DNA from 2 places in the Blastococcus sp. Marseille-P5729 genome. Region 1 is predicted to be linked to the other one. Evidence: riboswitches for the same ligand, from Rfam matches in the RefSeq annotation. Region 1 holds a riboswitch; the other holds the start of a gene.
The links. A riboswitch is a leader RNA that binds a small molecule or an ion and turns the genes downstream of it on or off. The one in region 1 is predicted to bind cyclic di-AMP.

Region 1 (7,692 bases):
CGCAGTGCGCGGGATCTCGACATCCCACCCGCGGTGGGTTTCACCTCGCTATGGTGAGGCAGAACGTACCGCAGGCGGTGAAAGGGTGGGGTCAGGACGGCGGGAGCAGCAGGCGGTCGGTGAGGTAGAGATATCCGCCGTCGAAGGGAATCGCTGAGCAGACGACGCTCGCGGCGCTGTTGATCCGTATCTCCTCCCCCGCTTGGACGACCGACATCGTGACGTTCGGACCTCGGAACGTGGCCAGCGACTTCGCCTCGCCGGCGACGATGTCCTGCGGCAGCACCGTCTGCGCGACCAGGGCGTACTCGACCACGCCTTGCTGAACCGCCGGGTCGGCGAGCGACTGCGCAGTCGGCTCATCGAGCGCCTGCCAAGCGGTGTCCACCGGCACGAACGCCGTCACACCGTCGAGCGCGTTGAGTTTCTTCGCTCGCTCGGGATCGCCAGTCGCATAGCCGGTGAAACCAGTGGCGACCGGGAGGGCCTGCAACGCATCGACGAAGGTGAGTTCGGACAGGTCGCCCAGGTCGCCGGCTCCCGCGCATCCCGCACCAGACGGCGGCGGAGCCGTGGTCGAGGCCGCGCTCGTGCTGGTCTGGTCGGACGACGAACTCTCTCCCGGACCACTGCACCCGGCCAGCGCGACGGCGAGCACTGTGACCACGAGTGCGCGTCGTACGGCGGGCATCGCTCGGCTCCGATCAGGTTGACTGGTCCCTTCACGGTAGGCGCCCGAACGCGCGGGACGACGGAGGCTCAGCGGCCGATGACGAACTTGGGCAGCTGATCGATCACCGCATCCAGGTAGGCGAGGTCGCGGTCCACCTGGTCGAGGTCGATCTTGCCGCCGACCGTGTAGCCGATGTACCGGCCGTTGATGACGAACCCCGGCGCGTCGGTGTGCAGCATCCACTGCATGAATCGCGGGTGCAGGACGTCGTACGCGAACCGGCGATCGCCCTTGACGCGGTACTCCCGATTGAAGTCGTCTGACTCGAGTTCGATGTCCTTGGCGCCCATGCGTCGCGCAGCGCGACCGAAGATTCCTTCCTTGCCCACATCGAGCCGCGGCAAGGAGCGCGGCAGCTCGGTGACGGTGACACGGACCGTGTGGGTGCGTCGTTCCTTGCCCGAACCGGTGACCCACTCATGCTCGAAGATCGCGATGGCGCGGCCCTCGTGGACCCCGGTCATCGCGTGGCGTCCCTTGTGGGCCCGTCCACTGCCGTGCGGGTAGCCCAGGTCGAGATGTACCCAGCGATCGTCGCGCTTGGCGTAGGTGAGAGAACGGGCGGCCGCGAACTTTTGGATCCTCTCCTGGCGTTTCTTCTCCAGCACGACGCCGATGATCACCAGCGCCCCGAGGACCACGAACCATAGCCAGGTCCACCCGTGGATGCCGGTGCTCAGCGGTGCGGTATCGGCCAGCCGCGCTACTCTCTCCGCTGCCGGGTCCTGCACGGGTTCCTCCGTTTGTCGCGGGTGCGTTCTGCTGCTTCTGACGGCGCCCGCGTAAGGCGGTTCCCGCGCACGGGCTAGGACGCCGACCGCATCAATCCGGTCCGCGCGGAGGGTGGCGCGGCTGCCCGGCGTCCGACCGGGGTTCGTCTCAGACCAGGCGCTTGGCGACGGTGAAGTTCATGTAGCCCATCGGCATGGTGCGCACCGGCGAGCCGAACGTCGGTGCGTGGACGACGGTACCGTTGCCGATGTAGATCGCGACGTGACCCGGGGCGAAGACCAAGTCGCCGGGCTGCAGCTGGCTGAACGGGACGGTCGTGCCGTAGCCGCGCTGAGCGGACGACGAGTGCGGCAGGCTGATGCCGATCTGCTTGTAGGCCATCATCGTCAGGCCTGAGCAGTCGTAGCCGTTGGGGCCGCTGCCGCCCCAGACGTAGGGCTTGCCGCGCTGGGACATCGCCCAGGACACGACCGTGGAGGCCGAGCCGGAGGAGGCCGCGGCCGGTTGGGCTGCGGCTTCGGTGGCGGCAGCAGCCTGCGGGTTCGCGGCGGCCTGCTGAGCCTCCTCGGTGTCGCCACCCTGGGCGGCCTCGAGCGCGGCGCGCTCCTGCTCGGTGAGCGTGGCGAGCTTCTCCTCGAGCTTGGGGATCTCGGCCTCGATCTGGGCCTTCTTCTCGGAGATCGTCGCGGCGGCCTGCGCGGCGGCGGCCTGCGCGGCGTCGATCTGCTCCTTCGCGGCCTGGGTGGCGGCCTCGGCGTCGGAGAGGGTGAGGATCTTCTCGTCGTTGTAGGCATCGACGTGCTGCTTGGCGTTGGCCTTGTCGATGAAGTCGGACGGCGACTCGCCGACCAGCAGCAGGACGCTCGCAGGCAGCGTCCCGGACTTGTACTGCTCGGCGCCCATCGCCGCGACCTGGTCCTTGGCGGTAGCGAGGTCGGCCTCGGCGGCGGCGAGCTTGGCCTCGGCGTCCGCCTTTGCGGCGTTCTGCTTCTCGAGCTCGAGCTTGGCGTCGAGGTACTCCTCGTTGACCTGGGTGAGCTCTTCCTGCTTTTCAGCGACCTGCTGGGCGACGTCCGCGGCGGTCTCGGAACTACTGGCAGGGGCGCTGGAGCTGGACTCGGAGGCGGGGTCGGCGTACGACGGTCCGGCCACACCGAGCAGCGTGATCAGGGCGGTAGCGGCCGACGCGGCCAGGAGGTGCTTCTTCGAGGGCGCCATTGGCGGGGCCGCTCTCCTTCTTCCACTCAGCCGCCTACCGGGTTAGCTGACGGGTTCGGGCTTGGAAGGTTGCCCTACCGCTGCAGGCAGCGGATTCACCCCCGGGATCCCCCTGAGTGGTTCCCCGGCACCTCGCCAGCCGGGGCCGGTGGGCGAGAGTCTCGGCGGTGTCCTACCCGTCGGTCGGGCGACCGTCTAGGTGGCAGGACGTCAACACACTACCCTCGTGACCTGTTCGTGACAATCCTGGTCCGGCTGCGTGTGGACGTTGCGTCCGAGGACTTCGTCACACGCCTGCAAGCGGGCGGCTCAGGCCCGGTCGACGACGCGCGACGAGGCTGCAAGGACCCGCCGTAGCAGCGGCCGGGGCACGACGCGAGCGAGGTTCATCGCGACCTTGTAGCGGGTGGACGGCACGCTGCGGGTGCGCCCGATCGCCAGGTCCTGCAGGGACGCACGGACGACGTCCTGGGCGCGCAGCCAGGCCCACGACGGGATCCAGTCGGTGTCCATCCGGATGCGCTGGTGGAACTCGGTGCGCACGAACCCGGGGAAGACCGCCATCGCCTTGACACCAGTCCCCTGGGTCTTGACCGCGATCGACTCAGTCAGCGCAGCGACGTACGCCTTGCTGGCGCTGTAGCCGGGACCGGTGTCACTGGGGGTGTACGCCGCGACCGAAGAGACGTTGACGATCGCCCCACGGTCGCGGTCCAGCATTCCGGGCAGCGCGGCATGGCACAGCCGCATGACGGCGGTGACGTTGAGGGCGAGCATTGCCTGCTCGGTCCGCGGCTCGGAGCTCACGAACTCCCCCGGCGTCCCGACCCCGGCGTTGTTGACGAGCATGCCGACGTCCCGGCGACGCGCCCGCTCGCACACCCGCTCGAGGTCGGCGGCATCGGCAAGGTCGGCGATCATCACCTCGGCGTCCCGGCCGGTCTCGCGCACGCGTTCCGCGACGCTCTCGAGCGCGCTCGCGGTGCGGCCGACCAGCACGAGGTCGTAGCCGAGCTCGGCGAGCTGGACGGCGTACTGCTCGCCCAGACCGGACGACGCGCCGGTGACGATCGCCGTCGACATCGGCTACTCGGCGGGCCGGTTACGCGGGCCGCGCGGCGCGAACATGCCGCCGAAGCCGGCGAACCCGCCGCCCGTCATCCCCGGCGGCGGGTCCTCGAGCCGGCCCTTCATGAAGAAGTAGAAGGCAGCGACGGAGGCCACGGTGATGACCAGACCCGGGATGTTCAGCGCGCCCTGGACGACTTGCATGACGTACATGACCGCGACGAAGCCCGCCACGAACATGCCGATATAACGGGCCCAGGACTTGCCACGCTGGTAGAACACCGTGGCGAGCGCCATCAGGGCACCGGTGACCGCGAACAGGATCATCTGGCTGCGCAGCTGGCTTTCCATCTGCTCCAGCGAAGCGTAGTTGGCGTTGTGCTTGTCGCGCGCCTCCTGGATCTCGGCGGCGGTGATCGACTCGGGCTTGGCGGAGTTGAGTGCGTCGGCGACGTTCTCGTCGTTCATGTTGCGATCGCCGCCGGCGTCTGCGTAGGCCTGCTGGGCGGCCTCGACCTCATCGTCGGTGTACTCGGCGACGTCTTCCTCCTCCAGGAGGTTGGCCACGCCGGCGACCATCTGCTTGTTGACCTCGGGAAGGAACTCGCGGGGGCTCTGGGTGGTGGCCAGGAGCGCCAGGCCGAGCAGGAGCGCGGCCAGGATGCCGCCGGCGATGACGGCGGGCTTGGACGGCGGGCGCTTGGTCAGCACCGGCGCGCCCGTGAGGTCCTCCTCGGGCGCGGGCGGGGCGGCCAGGAGGTCGTCGTCCGCGGCGTCGGTGCCGCGGACGTCGGTGGCGTAAGCGTCGTCGGGCCGGTCGGCGTCCGCGCTCATCGCCTCGTCGAGCTCCTGTCTGGAGGGCTCGCGCGGGATGTCGTCGTTGGCCGGGCTGGCGCCGCCGGGCGGGCGAGATGAGTCGTGCCCGGTCTCATCGCGCGCTGGATCCCGATCGCGGTCGTCGGGCTCGGAACTGCGCGCGGCGGGATTGTCGCGATCGGTCAAGGGATGCTCCTTGGTTGGTTCTGCGTGCTGCGTGGCGCTGCGTCGGCGGCTGGGCGCCGGTCAGCTCGTCGGGGTGGAGTCGTCGCGCGGTGGCGGGGCCTGCTGGTCTGCGGGTGGTCGCACCGGCGAGCTGCCCACCGCCGGCGGAGGGTGGTGACCATCGGGCGGGGGCTGCTGCCACGGGCCGCCCGGCGCATTCGGCACCGGCGGCCAGTCGCCAGTCCCCTGAGGACCACCGAAACCGCCCGGACCACCGGGACCGCCCTGACCGCTGGGGCCGCCCTGACCGCTGGGGCCGCGACCGGACCGCGGCCAGGGCTGCAGGTAGTCGCGAACCTGCGGCTTGGCCAGGTTGAGGATGCCGGCCAGGCCGGCGACCATGAAGAACAAGGTCTGGATGTTGAGCGCGCCGGACAGCACCGCGAGTGCGGCCACTGCCAGCAGGACGCCTGAGAAGGTAAACCCGACGGGGCGGGCCCACGACTTGCGGTCACGCAGCGCCTGGGCAGTGACCCCGGGACCGATCGCGACCGTCAGCAGTACGACGCCGGAGGGGATCACCGTCGCCCGAATCATCCCGTGGGTAAAGGCCGCCGTCAGCGCTTCGTCGTCCATCTCGGTCAGCTGGCGGCGCAGCTCGCGCTCGGTCTCGCCGATCATGAACAGCGCGGTCACGCCCATGAACACCAGGAAGGCCGCCGTCGTCGTGTATAGCGTGATCGCCCGCTTGACCTCGGTGGGCGCCTCTTTCGGAGGGCGTTCGGCGGCCGGCTCGGGTGGGGCTGGAGCCGGCGCGCTTGGCGGTGTCGGCTCACTCACGCGCGGAGACCTTTCGCAGGGGATAGCGCCGCAGTGGTCGCGCGGCAGTCTGTTCCAGCCTACGTGAACCCACGAGAGGGCGGCTCGCCCCGCTCAGCTCTGTCCGGTCGCATCCGGAGGGCTCGCCCTCTACAAGCGGGCTTGGCACGAGCGAGAGGACATTAATCCCCGCCCGCTCGTCACAAACCCGCCCGCTCGCCGTAGCTGACGCGAAATCGGACACCTTGACCTCCGGCGCAGCTCCTACCGTCGATGCACTCAACGCCGACTGGCGGCGTGCCGAACATCGATGGGGTGGCTCATGACAGCGACAATGCCTGATCAGCGCACCGACGTCCTCGACGTGCTCATCGTCGGGGGCGGGTTCTCTGGCCTGTACGAGCTCGACCGCCTGCGCGACCTCGGCTTCTCAGTGAAGGTGTGGGACTCCGCTGGCGACTTCGGCGGGACCTGGTGGTGGAACTGCTACCCCGGTGCCCGCACCGACTCGACCGGCCAGGTCTACCAGTTCGAGTACAAGGACCTCTGGAAGGACTACGACTTCAAGGAGCTCTACCCCGGCTGGGAGGGGGTGCGCGACTACCTGAACTACGTCGACAGCAAGCTCGGACTGCGCAAGGACGTCGAGTTCAGCACCCTCGCCGAGACGGCCACCTGGGACGAGGACGCTCGTACCTGGACGGTCACGAGCTCCGAGGGCAAGCAGCAGCGCGCAAACCAACTGATCCTGGCCACCGGATTCGCCAGCAAGCCGTACTACCCCAACCTCAAGGGCATGGACACCTTCGCCGGCGAGTGCCACCACACCGCCCGCTGGCCGCAGGATGGGCTGGACATGACCGGCAAGAAGGTCGTGGTGATGGGTACCGGCGCCAGCGGCGTCCAGACCATCCAGGAGGCGGGGGCGGTCGCCACGCAGGTGACCGTCTTCCAGCGCACCCCGAACATCGCTATCCCGATGCAGCAGCGCCAGCTCAGCGCAGCGGACAACGACGAGCTGCGCAAGGGCATGCCCAACCGCTTCGACATCCGGATGAACGCGTTCGCGGGCTTCGACATGGACTTCCTACCGGAAAGCGCTCTTGAGGTCAGCGACGAGGAGCGGGAGGCGACCTATGAGCAGATGTTCCAGGAAGGAGGGTTCAGGCCCTGGCTCGGCAGCTACCACGACCTGCTCACCGACGAGGCGGCTGGCCGCACCTTCTACGACTTCTGGCGCCGCAAGGTACACGCGCGGATGAAAAACAAGGAGAAGGCCGAGCTGCTCGCGCCAGAGCAGCCGCCGCACCCGTGGGGAGTCAAGCGGCCGTGCCTCGAGCAGAACTACTTCGAGATCTGCGACCAGGACAACGTCGAGATCATTGACAGCAACTTCGACCCAATCGTCGAGGTGGTGCCGGACGGTGTGATCACCAAGAGCGGCCGCAAGATCGAGGCCGACGTCCTGGTACTGGCCACCGGGTTCGACAGCAACCGCGGCGGCATCATGGCCATCGACATCACCGGCGTGGGCGGCAAGAAGCTCGCGGAGAAGTGGGAGACGAGGGTCGACACCGTGCAGGGGCTGTCATCGGAGGGCTTCCCGAACCTGATGTTCCTCTACGGGCCGCAGAGCCCTTCAGGCTTCTGCAACGGCCCGACGTCCGCCGAGCTGCAGGGCGAGATGGTCGCCGACTTCCTGGCGTGGGTGAAGGTCAAGGGGTACACACGTTTCGAGAACACCCGAGACGCTGAGGTCGAGTGGACCAAGCACCTCGACGAGATCTTCGAGGCCTCGCTGTTCCCGAAGGCGCGTTCCTGGTACTGGGGTGGGAACGTGCCCGGCAAGCCGGCGCAGATGCTGAACTACTGCGGCGGGCTGGAGATATACAAGGCTGCGTGGCGCGAGCGCAAGGAGCACGGATACGCCGGCTACGAGTTCTCGTAAGCGGCATTGACGCGGGAGGGGCCGGGCTCACGATGAGCCCGGCCCCTCACGCGTTGATCGTTACGGAGTTCCCGCGTGCGGGACGTCGACCGTAGTGGCGAGCATCTTAGCCTCGGTCGCGGCCGAGCGGGCACCCTCGTCCCAGTCCGGGGCCGCACACAGGAACAGCGTCCTGCCGTCCGGGCCACCCAAC
Region 2 (7,692 bases), on a different contig from region 1:
GCGGGCTGGGCACCCTGACCTTCGTGACCATGTCCGGCATCGGCGCGTACGACGAGACATTGTTCTCGGTGCACATGGTGCAGCACATGGTGCTCGTGATGGTCACACCGATCTTCCTGGCGCTCGGTGCACCGGTCACCCTGGCCCTGCGGGCGTTGCCGGCCGCCGGGCGGCAACGGCTGAACAAAGTGCTGCACTGGAAGATCGCGCGCTTCTACATGCATCCGCTCGTAGGGTTCGCCATCTTCGTCGGCAGCCCGTGGCTGCTCTACTTCACCGGCTGGTACGAGGGGTCGGTGCGCAATGTCTGGCTCCACCAGCTGATGCACGTCCACTTCCTCGCCTCCGGTTGCATATTCTTCTGGCCGCTGGTGGGCCTGGACCCCATACCCGGTCGGGTCAGCTACCCGTTCCGTGCGCTGATCCTTACCGCCACGCTGCCCTTTCACGCCTTCCTCGGGCTGACGATCATGCAGAACAACGCGCTGATGGCGGGCGGCTACTACGGCGAGCTCGACCTGTCGTGGGTGGATGCGGTGGCCGATCAACGCCTCGGTGGGGGGCTGCTGTGGGCCTCGGGCGAGTTCGTGGGGCTGCTGATGCTCGGCACCGCGCTCTACCAATGGATGAAGGCCTCCGAGCGCGAGGCCGCCCGGGAGGATCGGCGGCTGGACCGCGAGGAGGCCGCGCGGGCCCGGGCGGCAGCGCATGCCGCCCCGTCCTCGCCCGGGCCAGGCGAGTAATCTGGTCCGGTCACCTCATCTAGGAGAGAGCTGCGCCATGACCCACGCCGACCACTCCGCTGCCCGCGACCAGGTGCACGCCGTCGTGCTGTACAGCCCCAAGGTCGAGTGGCGCCAGGCGGTCCGCACCGCGATCGGACGGCGTCCGGCCGCCGACGTCGGGCGCATCGAGTGGATCGAGTGCGCGACCTACGACGAGGTCATCGAGAACGTCGACCGCGGCGGCGTGGACCTGGCGATCCTCGACGGCGAGGCGCAGCCGACCGGCGGCATGGGGCTGTCCCGGCAGATGAAGTATGAGCTCGATGACTGCCCGGCCGTGCTCGTCGTCGTCGCGCGCGAGGCCGATCGCTGGCTCGCGACCTGGTCACTGGCCGATGCCACCTTGATCTATCCCGTCGATCCGCTGAGCGCCGGCGACGTCGTCGCCCAGCAGCTACGCAACCGCAACGCCGGCGTCCCCGTGCTTCGATGAGCGCGGCCGAGCACACCTGGCCGGCGGTCCTGAGCTCGCTGCTGCGCGAGCGGGCGCTGTCCCGCGAGGCAGCGTCGTGGGTGATGGGCGAGATCATGTCCGGCGCAGCCACGAACGCCCAGACCGCCGGTTTCGCCGTCGCGCTGCGCGCTGCGGGCGAGAACGCGGAGGCGGTCGCCGGTCTCGTGGACACGATGCTGGCGAACGCCGCCCACGCCAGTGCCCCGTCGGGCTGTGTCGACATCGTCGGTACCGGCGGCGACCAGGCGCACACGGTCAACATCTCGACCATGGCCGCCATCGTCGCGAGCGCGGCCGGGGTGAAGGTGGCCAAGCACGGCGCGCGAGCCGCCAGCTCGAAGTGCGGCTCCGGTGATGTGATCGAAGCCCTGGGGATCAATCTTGACCTCGACGGGGACGGGGTCGCGCGGTGCATCAACGAGGTCGGCATCGGGTTCTTCTTCGCCCCCAACTTCCATTCGGGCATGCGCTACGCTGCGCCGGCCCGCAAGGAGCTCGGCATCCCGACGGTCTTCAACTTCCTCGGGCCGCTGTCGAACCCGGCCCGACCGGACGCGATGGCGGTCGGCTGCGCGGACGAGCGGATGGCGCCGATCCTGGCCGATGTCATGCGGATGCGGGGCGTCTCGGCGCTCGTGTTCCGCGGGGACGACGGGCTCGACGAGCTCACCACGACGACGACCTCGAGAGTGTGGCTGGTCCCGGCCGATGGCTCGGAGGTCAGCGAGTACCGGCTCGACCCGGCGCGCTTCGCGCTGCGCCCTGCCCGGCCGGAGGATCTGCGTGGCGGCGACCCGGCGCACAACGCCGCCGTCGTCCGCGATGTGCTCAATGGGCAATCCGGTCCGGTCCGGCAGGCGGTGCTGCTCAACGCCGCGAGCGCGATCGTCTCGCACGACGGCGTGCCGCGAACCGGGGCCGAGCTCGATGAGGCCATCGCGTCGGCGTTGGCGCGCGCCACCGAATCGATCGATTCGGGCGCCGCCGCGGGGACGCTCGATCGCTGGATCGCCGTCAGCAACGCCTAGCGGCGGGCCTCGGTCTAGAGGCCGAGGCTGAAGGTCGACTCGAGGTCGTGCTGGGAAAAGGCCTGGAAGGCGATGTGGGTGTCGGTCTCGATGACGCCGTCCGCCTTGTTGATCCGCCCGGAGATCACCCGCGCGATGTCATCGAACTCGCGCACCCGCACGATCGCGATGAGGTCGACGCTGCCGGCCACCGAGTAGACCTCGCTTACACCGTCGATGTCGGCCAGCCGGGCCGCGGTCTCCGGGATCTGGTCGGTGGCGGCGGTGATCATGACGATCGCGGTGATCACGGTGTCTCCTCGTTGTCGAGCGGTGTACTGGGACGATCGTAACCGCGTCGGGCCACGGTATTGCCAGCCTGCCGCGCGGCGCGCCGTAGCCACGGTTGCCACCGCGCCGCTCCGGCGGCCGGGCTCGACAGCTCGCCATCGAGCTCCACAATGCGGGCACCGGCAGAGGTCATCCAGCGCCACAGCAGCTGGGTTTCCTCGTGCTCGAACCCGACGGCTTCGGCGGGATCATCGTCGGTGTGCTGCTCGGCCGGGCGCAGCGCCCGCACGATGGGCAGGACGCTCGCGGCGCGATCGGCCAGCGCGGCGGCGACCAGTCGGCCGCGGGCGATCACTGCGATCTGCCAGCATCCGCCCTCGGCCGGGGCGGCCAGCACGAGCCGGTCGATGTGCGCCAGCCGGTGGATCTGCTGGGTACGGATCAGCGCTGCCACGAGGTGCCGAGTACGGTCGCGCGCTGCCGCGGCGTCCTCGTAACGCCGCGATCCGGCGAGCTGGTCGATGCGGGCCAGCAGCGGAGTGACCAGGCCCTGTGGATCCCGTAGCGCCGCCTCGGTGATCGGCGCCAGCAGCGCCGAGTACGAGTCGACGTCGATCCCGCCCGTGCACGGGGCCGCGCACCGCCCAAGGTCGAGCAGGGCGCACGGGCTGGGCGCCGAGCGGCTGGTGATCCGGTCCGAGCAACGCCGAATCGGCAGCACCTCGTGGATCGCGTCGACGGCCTGCCCTGCGGCCGTACGGGAGCTGAACGGCCCGATGTGCGCTCCGCCGTCCGCGCGCCACCGGTTCACGATGCTTAGGCGAGGGAAGCGCTCGTCGGTCACTCTCAACCAGACCGCGGAGCGCCCGTGCTTCGAGCGTCGGTTGTAACGGGGCCGGAGCGCATGAATCAGCCGCAGCTCACGCACCTGCGCCTCGAGGTCGTGCGCGCATTCGACCGCCTCCACGCGTTCGGTCAGCGCGACCATCTCGCGCATCCGCGCCCGGGGCTCGCTGCTGGTGAAATAGCTGCGGACTCGGCGCCTGATCTGCCCACTCTTCCCGACGTACAGCGCTTCGCCGCGCGCGTCGCGGAAGATGTAGACGCCCGGGCCGGTGGGAAGATCCTCGGCGAGGTGGCGCTTGCCGCGCTGCGCAGGCGTGCTCTCGCGGGTGAGCGCGAGCAGCTCCTCGGTGGTGTGCACGCCGAGCGAGCCCACGCGCTCGAGGAGGTGGTGCATCACGTCGGTGGTGGCGCGAGCGTCATCGAGCGCACGGTGCACGGGCCGGGTGCGTGAGCCCAGGTGCATCGCGAGCGTCTCGAGCTTGAGGTTGGGCACCTCGCCGCGCGCGAGGGTCTTGCGCGCCAGCTGAACGGTGTCGAGGACCGGGTGCCGCGGCCAGCTGAGGCCCATCGAGGTCGCGGCCGCGCGAAGGAAGCCGACGTCGAAGCGCGCGTTGTGGGCCACGAGCACCGTGCCGGGCCCCAGGCCGGCGAACTCCAGGAACGTCGGCAGGACCGCCTCGATGGTCGGCGCACCACGGACCATCGAGTCGGTGATGCCGGTCAGCACCTGCACATACGGATCGATGGCGGTCCGCGGGTCGACCAGCGTCGCCAGCTCGCCCAGCACCTCGCCGCCGCACACCTTGACCGCACCGATCTCGGTGATCGCGTCGCGACCCGGGGCCCCGCCGGTGGTCTCCAGGTCGACGACGACGAAGGTGGTCTCGTGAAGGGGCTGGCCGATGTCCTCGAGCGTGAGCTGCTGTGACGGGTGGGGCATGACGCGCAGCGTAAAGGTGAGCGCCGACATTCCTCGCCGAACCGCTGCGGCCCGAAAACTGTCGGAACGCGCCGTTAGCGTTCAGGTCATGTTGATCGATTGCAACTCGTGCCAGGCCAAGCCGTCGGCGTGCGGTGACTGCGTCATGTCCGTCCTGCTGGAGGCCGACCCGATGGGGGTCGAGCTGGAGGATGCCGAGGCGCTGGCCTTGGACGCGCTCGCCGGCGAGGGGCTGGTGCCGCCGCTGCGCATGGTGCCCCTGTATCCGTCCGAAAGTGAGCAGCGACGCGCCCGCTGGGTGGGGTGATCCTCGCAACTGCGCAGGTTGATTGTCTCGAACAGATAACGCCTGTAGCCTAGCCGTGGCCTTCGGAGAGCCAGGGAGCGATCGCCCCCACCGAATGCCGCCGCCGAGACGCCGCGAGGCGTGCCGGGGACCCACGTTAGTTCCACTGGGGTGAATCGGGGCCACGCGTCCCGTAGGGCGACCTTCCCCGCCCGAATCCGTCAGCTAACTCGGTAGGCGGAGACGAGGAAGAGGAGCCAAGCCTTCGTGGCTGTCAACACCACTCGCGGTCGCCGCTCGCTCGGGGTCGCCGGAATCGCTACGTCGTGCATCCTGGGACTAGTGCTGAGCCCGACCACCGCGCACGCCGATCCCGCCGCCGACAAGGCGAGCGTGCAGGCGCAGATCGTGCAGGCCCAGCATGACATCGCGACCATCGCCGAGCAGTACAACGATGCCAAGATCGAGCTCGAGGAGCTCAACGCCGCCAAGGATGAGGCACACGCCGCCGCGACCCAGGCCGGAGCCTCGCTCGTCGACGAGCAACAGAAGGTTGCCGACGCCGGTGCGAACCTGTACAAGGGCCCGGCCATGGTGGACGTCACCACCTTCCTGTCCGCGGGCGGACCGCAGGACGCGATCGACAAGCTCAGCACGCTGTCGGTGATCTCCGAGCACTACGGCCAGTCGATCCAGGCGCTCACCGACGGTCAGGCCCAGGCTGCCGCAGCCGAGGCCGAGGCGGCCAAGGCTGCCGAGGCAGCTGCCGCCACCGAGCAGCAGCTCTCGGCCAAGAAAGCCGAGATCGAGGCCAAGCTGCCTGTGCTGGAGCAGCAGCTCGCCTCGCTGACCGAGGCCGAGCGGCAGGCCGTGCTGGATCAGGCCGGCGGTCACGCCGACGAGGGCGCGGCCGAGGACGTCAGCGAGTCGTCGTCCACCAGTTCGTCATCGAACAGCTCGGCATCGAGTAGCTCGTCCTCCAGCAGCTCCTCCAGTGCCCCGGCGCCCAGTGCGCCGCAGCAGGTCAGCGCGGGCAGCGGCGGCAGCTCCACCGCACAGGGCGCGGTCCAGGCGGCGCTGAGCAAGCTCGGCTCGCCCTACGTCTGGGCTGCCGCGGGCCCGAACTCCTTCGACTGCTCGGGTCTGACCATGTGGGCCTACGCGCAGGTCGGTGTCTCGCTTCCGCACTCGTCCTCGGCGCAGTCCAGCGCCGGCTCGACGGTCTCGCTGTCGGCACTGGCCCCCGGCGACATCGTCTGGATGCCCGGCCACGTCGGCATGTACATCGGCAATGGGCAGGTCGTGCACGCGCCCACCACCGGTGATGTCGTCAAGGTCGTGTCGCTGGGCTCGATGAAGTGGCAGAAGGGCGTCCGAATCGTCTAGCAAGGTTCTCGTCGTCACGAACGACTACCCGCCACGCGAGGGCGGAATCCAGACGTTCGTGCGCGCGCTCATCGATCAGCTGCCCGCGCAGGATGTCGCGGTGTTCGCGTCGACCTCGAACGGGGCGGCCGAGTACGACTCGGCCGCCCCGTTCGAGACGGTGCGACACCCGACCGGGATGCTGCTGCCCACCCCGGCGGTCACCCGTGCGGTCATCGACACGATGCGCCGGTTCGGTGCCGACCGCGTCTGGTTCGGGGCCGCGACGCCGCTTGGCCTGATGGCCCCCGCTCTGCGGCGCGCCGGGGCGGTGCGCCTGGTGGGCTGCACCCACGGCCACGACCTGGGCTGGGCGATGTCACCGGGCAGCCGCCAGGTGCTGCGCCGGATCTCCCGCGGTCTCGACGTGATGACCTACCTAACCGAGTTCACCGGCGACCGGCTGCGCGCTCTGCTTGCGCCGCATACCTCCCTGCGGCGGCTGTCGCCGGGCGTCGACGTCGATCGCTTCCATCCGGCGGTTGACGGCTCGGCGTTCAGAGCGCAGCACGGCCTGGAGGGCACCCGGGTGATCGGCTGCGTCTCCCGTCTGGTGCCACGCAAGGGCCAGGACGTGCTCATCGAGGCGATGCCCCAGGTGTTGCGTCGGCATCCCGATGCCCGGCTGATGATCGTCGGGGGAGGGCGGTACGCCGACTCGCTCGCGCGACGGATCGACCGTCTCGGTCTGCAGCGGGAGGTGGTGCTCGCCGGCTCGACCAGCCACGAGGGCCTACCGGTGGCGTACGCAGCCTGCGATGTGTTCGCGATGCCGGCCCGGACCCGCCGGCTCGGCTGGGACGTCGAGGGCCTGGGCATGGGCTATCTCGAGGCCGCGGCCACCGCCAAGCCGGTGATCGCGGGGTCCTCCGGCGGTGCCCCCGAGGCAGTTCTCGATGGGCGGACCGGCGTGGTGGTGCGCGCCCCCGGTTCACCCGACGCAGTGGCGAGCGCCGTCTCACGAATGCTGGATGACCCCGACCAGGCCGCCGCGATGGGCCGTGCTGGGCGGGAGTGGGTATGCGCCGAGTGGACCTGGCAGCGTCAAGCCCAGCACCTCGTCGAGATGCTGTACGGCTGAGCGCGCTATCCCGGCTTCGGCCCGTCGTAGAGAGCGGCGATCTCCGAGGCGAACTCCTTGGCCACGACCGGGCGCTTGAGCTTCAATGACGGGGTCAGCTGCCCGCCCTCGACGGTCAAGTCGCACGGGAGGATGGTGAACTTGCGGATCGACTCGGCCTGGGAGACGGCGCGATTGGCGGAGTCGACCGCGCGCTGCAGACCCGCTCGCACCTCGTCGTTGGTCAGGACGTCCGAGAACGGCAGCTCGGGATCGAGACCGTGCTCCTTCAGCCAGCCGGGGAGCATCTCCTGATCGAGGGTGATCAGCGCGCCGATGAACGGTCGCTGGTCGCCGACCACGATGCACTGGCTGACCAAGGGGTGGGCGCGCAGCCGGTCCTCCAGCAGCGTCGGCGCGACGTTCTTGCCCCCCGCGGTGACGATGAGCTCCTTCTTGCGGCCGGTGATCGTCAGGAAGCCGTCGTCATCGAGCGTGCCGAGGTCGCCGGTGGCCAGCCACCCGTCCTGGACGGCCTCGGCGGTCGCCGCGTCGTTGTTCCAGTAGCCGTCGAACACGTTCGGGCCCTTGACGAAGA

Region 2: it holds a riboswitch for cyclic di-AMP, as region 1 does, so the genes downstream of both, DAA40_RS08930 (NlpC/P60 family protein) here and DAA40_RS06365 (NlpC/P60 family protein) in region 1, are expected to answer to the same signal.

Annotation. Positions count from the first base shown of each region.
Region 1 covers NZ_OMPO01000001.1:1,281,170-1,288,861, forward strand. The annotation lists gene DAA40_RS06355 (fasciclin domain-containing protein) at 92-691, opposite strand; gene DAA40_RS06360 (hypothetical protein) at 760-1,464, opposite strand; gene DAA40_RS06365 (NlpC/P60 family protein) at 1,613-2,683, opposite strand; cyclic di-AMP (ydaO/yuaA leader) riboswitch at 2,702-2,860, opposite strand; gene DAA40_RS06370 (SDR family oxidoreductase) at 2,993-3,766, opposite strand; gene DAA40_RS06375 (hypothetical protein) at 3,770-4,753, opposite strand; gene DAA40_RS16360 (hypothetical protein) at 4,814-5,572, opposite strand; gene DAA40_RS06385 (NAD(P)/FAD-dependent oxidoreductase) at 5,886-7,499, shown strand; gene DAA40_RS06390 (SMP-30/gluconolactonase/LRE family protein) at 7,560-7,692, opposite strand, start outside.
Region 2 covers NZ_OMPO01000002.1:75,127-82,818, reverse strand. The annotation lists gene DAA40_RS08960 (cytochrome c oxidase assembly protein) at 1-743, shown strand, start outside; gene DAA40_RS08955 (hypothetical protein) at 781-1,218, shown strand; gene trpD (anthranilate phosphoribosyltransferase) at 1,215-2,267, shown strand; gene DAA40_RS08945 (Lrp/AsnC family transcriptional regulator) at 2,282-2,557, opposite strand; gene DAA40_RS08940 (DEDD exonuclease domain-containing protein) at 2,554-4,323, opposite strand; gene DAA40_RS08935 (hypothetical protein) at 4,412-4,630, shown strand; cyclic di-AMP (ydaO/yuaA leader) riboswitch at 4,722-4,864, shown strand; gene DAA40_RS08930 (NlpC/P60 family protein) at 4,877-5,995, shown strand; partial or broken gene DAA40_RS08925 (glycosyltransferase family 4 protein) at 6,015-7,115, shown strand; gene DAA40_RS08920 (long-chain fatty acid--CoA ligase) at 7,121-7,692, opposite strand, start outside.